Regions from separate parts of the Streptomyces sp. MMS24-W38 genome, predicted to be linked through region 2. Evidence: riboswitches for the same ligand, from Rfam matches in the RefSeq annotation. Region 2 holds a riboswitch; the other holds the start of a gene.
What was found. A riboswitch is a leader RNA that binds a small molecule or an ion and turns the genes downstream of it on or off. The one in region 2 is predicted to bind glycine.
Positions count from the first base shown of each region.

Region 1: linked by a shared signal. The riboswitch ahead of gcvT (glycine cleavage system aminomethyltransferase GcvT) and the one ahead of gcvP (aminomethyl-transferring glycine dehydrogenase) in region 2 are both predicted to bind glycine.

Region 1 is NZ_JCBCPP010000001.1:1,645,580-1,647,966, reverse strand. Features, by position in the region: gene gcvH (glycine cleavage system protein GcvH) at 1-58, opposite strand, end outside; gene gcvT (glycine cleavage system aminomethyltransferase GcvT) at 259-1,386, opposite strand; glycine riboswitch at 1,453-1,575, opposite strand; glycine riboswitch at 1,576-1,673, opposite strand; gene AC6F7H_RS06120 (AAA family ATPase) at 1,891-2,387, shown strand, end outside.
Region 2 is NZ_JCBCPP010000001.1:5,834,984-5,837,370, reverse strand. Features, by position in the region: gene gcvP (aminomethyl-transferring glycine dehydrogenase) at 1-1,519, opposite strand, end outside; glycine riboswitch at 1,692-1,788, opposite strand; gene AC6F7H_RS25520 (PRC-barrel domain-containing protein) at 1,907-2,284, shown strand; gene AC6F7H_RS25515 (DNA polymerase IV) at 2,309-2,387, opposite strand, start outside.

The DNA of each region.
Region 1 (2,387 bases), 4.2 Mb from region 2:
CGGCGGCCGTCAGCCACTCGTGTTCCTTGCTGTAACGGAGCTGCTGGGGGTTGCTCATGATCTGGATCTCCTGTGTGCGAGGGACCGCCGGGATCGACGGCGAGGAAAGGGGGTGAAGGGGGGTGAAGGGGCCCGGGGGGGGGCACGGGACCGGCCCGGGGCCAACTGATGACGGAAGCAGAAGCACGGGTGAGCGGGTGCGCCGCGCCCGGCCTCGGCCGGTACGACCGGGTACGCGGCCCACGTCCTACGACGGTGTCACTTCTGCCGCTTGTAGAACGGCAGCGCCACGACCTCGTACGGCTCGTGGCTGCCGCGGATGTCCACGCCCACGCCTGGGGTACCCGGCTCCGAGTGCGCCACGTCGACGTACGCCATCGCGATCGGCTTGCCCAGCGTCGGTGCGGGCGCGCCGGAGGTGACCTCGCCGATCACCTCGCCGCCGGCCACCACCGGGTACCCGGCGCGCGGGACCCGGCGGCCCTCGGCGACCAGGCCCACCAGGGCGCGGGGCGGGGTCCGCTCGGCGCGGGCGGCGGCCTCGGTCAGGGCGGCACGGCCCACGAAGTCGCCCTCCTTCTCGAACTTCACGACCCGGCCGAACCCGGCGTCGAACGGCGTCAGCGAGGCGCTGAGCTCATTGCCGTACAGCGGCATGCCGGCCTCCAGGCGCAGCGTGTCCCGGCAGGCCAGCCCGCACGGGACCAGCCCCACACCCTCGCCCGCCCCGGTCAGCGCCTGCCACACCTCGACCGCGTGCTCCGGCGCGACGAACAGCTCGAAGCCGTCCTCACCGGTGTAGCCGGTACGGGCGATGAGCGCGGGGACGCCGGCGACCGTGCCGGGCAGGCCGGCGTAGTACTTCAGGCCGTCCAGGTCCGAATCGGTGAGGGCCTTGAGGATGCCGGCGGCCTCGGGACCCTGCACGGCGATCAGCGCGTACGCGTCGCGGTCGTCGCGGACCTCGGCGTCGAAGCCTGCCGACCGCTCCACGAGGGCGTCCAGCACCACCTGGGCGTTGGAGGCGTTGGCGACGACCAGGTACTCGGGGGCCTCGGTCTCACCGAGCCGGTAGACGATCAGGTCGTCCAGGATGCCGCCGTCCTCGCTGCAGATCATGGTGTAGCGGGCGCGGCCGGGCTTGACGGTCCCGATGTTGCCGATCAGGGCGTAGTCCAGGAACCGGGCCGCCTGCGGGCCGGTGACGGTGATCTCGCCCATGTGCGAGAGGTCGAAGAGGCCCGCCTTCGTGCGCACGGCGTTGTGCTCGTCGCGCTCGGAGCCGTAGCGCAGGGGCATGTCCCAGCCGGCGAAGTCGGTCATCGTGGCGCCGAGCGAACGATGCAGGGCGTCGAGCGCTGTCCGGCGGAGTTCGGTACTGCTCATCGGTCGGTCTCCCAGGGCGATGGGGTCCCCGCCGGCCGGGGCCGAGCACGGGGAGGGTGAGGACGTTCCTCCCCATCTGTCATCGGAACCTGAGAGGTTCGCCATGACCGTCCGCGCAGGGGACGTCACGGCTTGCACCTTGGGTGGAGCCGCCGGAAACTCGCACGGCGGCCCGCTTTTCAGATGTGCCTGGCCCGCGCGGTAACGGTGCCTGAGAGATTCAAGGGAGGGACTTGCTCCTTCGGCGCCCCGGCGAAACGTGCCAGGGACTCTCCCGCGCGGATTCAAACGGCCGGTATGCAGTTGGCGCGCTCATCATTGCACGCATCGTGAGGCTTCGGCAGGGGGACCTTTCCTTCGTACGCACAGGGTGCTCAGGCCTGTACGGACGGCTGTGACAGGTCTGTATCGGGAAACGGACGGAATGAAGAGGCTCCGCCGTTACCGTCTCTTTACACTCGACGGGGACGGTGCTCAGGCACCTGCCCCAGGGGAGGACTCACGGTGAACAGGATTACGGCGTACGCCACCACGGGTGTCGCGCCGCCGGAGCAGCAGGCCCCTTCGGCCCGGGAGGCCCGTGGCGCGCGGCCGGTGCCCGTCGTCCGCGACCTGCGCGAGTGCGCCGGCCGCGGTCCGCGCGCCCTGGTCTTCGGCCCCCGCGACCTCGTCGTGATCACCGGACTGCCCGGCAGCGGCAAATCCACACTGATGCGACGCGCGGTGCGCGGCATCCGTATCGACTCCCAGGACACCCGCGACCGCTGGGACCGCCGCATGCCGCGCCTCCTGCCGTACGCGGTGTATCGGCCCCTGGCCCGTCTCGACCACTACACCGGGCTGCGCCGCGCCCTGCGCACCGGCGAGGGGGTCGTCGTGCACGACTGCGGTACCCACGCCTGGGTGCGCCGCTGGCTGGTCCGCGAGGCCCGCCGCCGGGGCGCGGGGCTGCATCTGCTGCTGCTCGACGTCCCCCCGGAGCAGGCGCTGGACGGGCAGCG
Region 2 (2,387 bases):
TCCCGCGGTCCAGCGCGTAGTCACGGTCGGCGAGCCGGCGCAGGTAGCGCAGCATCGCGGTCTCGGAGCGGTGCTGGTGGAAGACGGGGTGCGTCAGGTACTCGTCGGTGCGCAGCAGGGCGTCCGGCAGGGTGTCGGGCGCTGCCGCGTCCAGCGCTGCGATGTCGGCCTCGACCCCGAAGGCGTCCCACACGGCGGCGAGCCGGGCCCGTGTGGTGGTCTCGTCGCAGGCGATCGAGACGTGGTCGGCGTCGACGAGGAGCAGGTTGACGCCGTTGTCCCGCGCGGCGGCGACGACCTCGGCACCCCGCCCCGGGACCCGCACGGTCAGCGTGTCGAAGTAGGAGCCGTGGACGATCTCCACGCCGCCGGCCCGGAGTCCTTCGGCGAGGACGGTCGCGTAACGGTGGGTGCGCCACGCGATGGTCCGCAGTCCTTCGGGACCGTGGTAGACGGCGTACATCCCGGCCATCACGGCGAGCAGCACCTGAGCGGTACAGATGTTGCTGGTGGCCTTCTCACGGCGGATGTGCTGCTCACGGGTCTGGAGCGCGAGCCGGTAGGCCTGGTGGCCGTCCGCGTCGACGGAGACACCGACGAGCCGTCCGGGCAGGCTGCGCGCCATCTTCTCGTGCACGGCCATGTATCCGGCGTGCGGCCCGCCGAAGCCCATGGGCACACCGAAGCGCTGTGTCGTGCCGACCGCGATGTCCGCGCCGAGTTCGCCGGGCGACGTCAGCAGCGTGAGGGCGAGCAGGTCGGCGGCGACAGTGACCAGCGCGCCCAGCTCGTGCGCCCGGTCGATCACCGGCTTGATGTCGCGTACGGCTCCGGAGGCGCCCGGGTACTGGATCAGCACGCCGTTGATCCCGCGCTCGGCGATCTCGGCGGGGATGCCCTCGCTCAGGTCGGCGACGACGACCTCGACACCGGTCGGCTCGGCACGGGTCTCGATCACGGCGATCGTCTGCGGCAGTGCGTCCGCGTCGACCAGGAACAGACCGTTCTTGTTCTTGCCCATGCGCCGCGACAGCGCCATCGCCTCGGCGGCGGCCGTGCCCTCGTCGAGCAGTGAGGCCCCGGATGTCGGCAGGCCGGTCAGTTCGGCGACCATGGTCTGGAAGTTCAGCAGTGCCTCGAGCCGCCCCTGTGAGATCTCCGGCTGGTACGGCGTGTAGGCCGTGTACCAGGCGGGGTTCTCCATCACGTTGCGCAGGATGACGGGGGGCGTGAAGGTCCCGTAGTACCCGAGCCCGATCATGGAGCCGAGCACCTCGTTGCGGTCGGCCAGCGACCGGAGCTCGGCCAGCACCTCGGGCTCGGTCCGGGCGCCCGGCAGGTCGAGCGTGTCGGCGTTCTTGATCACATCCGGGACCGCCGCGGCCGTCAGCTCGTCGAGCGAGCCGTAGCCGACCTGCGCGAGCATTTTGGCGCGGGCCTCGTGGTCGGGGCCGATGTGACGCTGCTCGAAGGGCGTTCCCTGTTCGAGCTCGGAGAGGGGAATGCGGTGGGCGGTCATTGCGGAGGCCTCCTGGTCTGACGACCTTCGAGGGGCACCATGACGGGTGCCCGGACGGCCTCCCCCTCTGTCATCTCAACCTGAGAGCTTCACCGGACCGCCGCAGGGCGCCCGGCTTTCACCGTCGGTGAGAGCGGGAGCCGTCGACACCCGCCCTGCTTTCCAGAGTGACCTCGTCCATGCGGTACGTGGGCCTGAGAGTTTCCGGGGAGGATTTGCTCCTTCGGCGCCCTCCGATGGTGTCCGGAGGACTCTCCCGCACGGGGTCAGCAGCCGCTGTCAGCGTACCAGCGAGGGCAACCCCCGAACCTTCGAGTGGCCGCCGGACCAATTGTGCCGTTTCGTAGTGCTGACGAATGATTGCGGATTGCGACCAGTGGAGGGCCCGTGCAGACCGACATCGATCCGCGCAACCTGATCGGCCGCAAGGCGTTCGACCGCAACGGAACCCGGATCGGCACCGTCGACGAGGTCTATCTCGACGACGCCACCGGCGTACCCGAGTGGGCGGCGATACGCACCGGCCTGTTCAGCAGGGACGCCTTCGTCCCCCTGGAACCGAGCGAGCTGATCGACGGCAGCCTCCACATACCCTTCGAACGCGCCCTGATCAAGGACGCTCCCGACTTCGGCGTGGGCCGCCACCTCTCCCCGGAGCAGGAGCTCCAGCTCTACCACCACTACGGTCTGGACATCTCCGCGCCTCCCCCGCTTTCGGACCACGACTTCGGCAAACTCGCCGACCGCGACGACCGCCCGGCCTGACGGCCCCCGGAGCACGAGGCCCACTCACACCTGCGAGGGCCCCTGGCCCATGACACCGGGCCTCGCCCCCAAGCCGTCGCCCGTCTCCGCGCCCTCCCGCGGT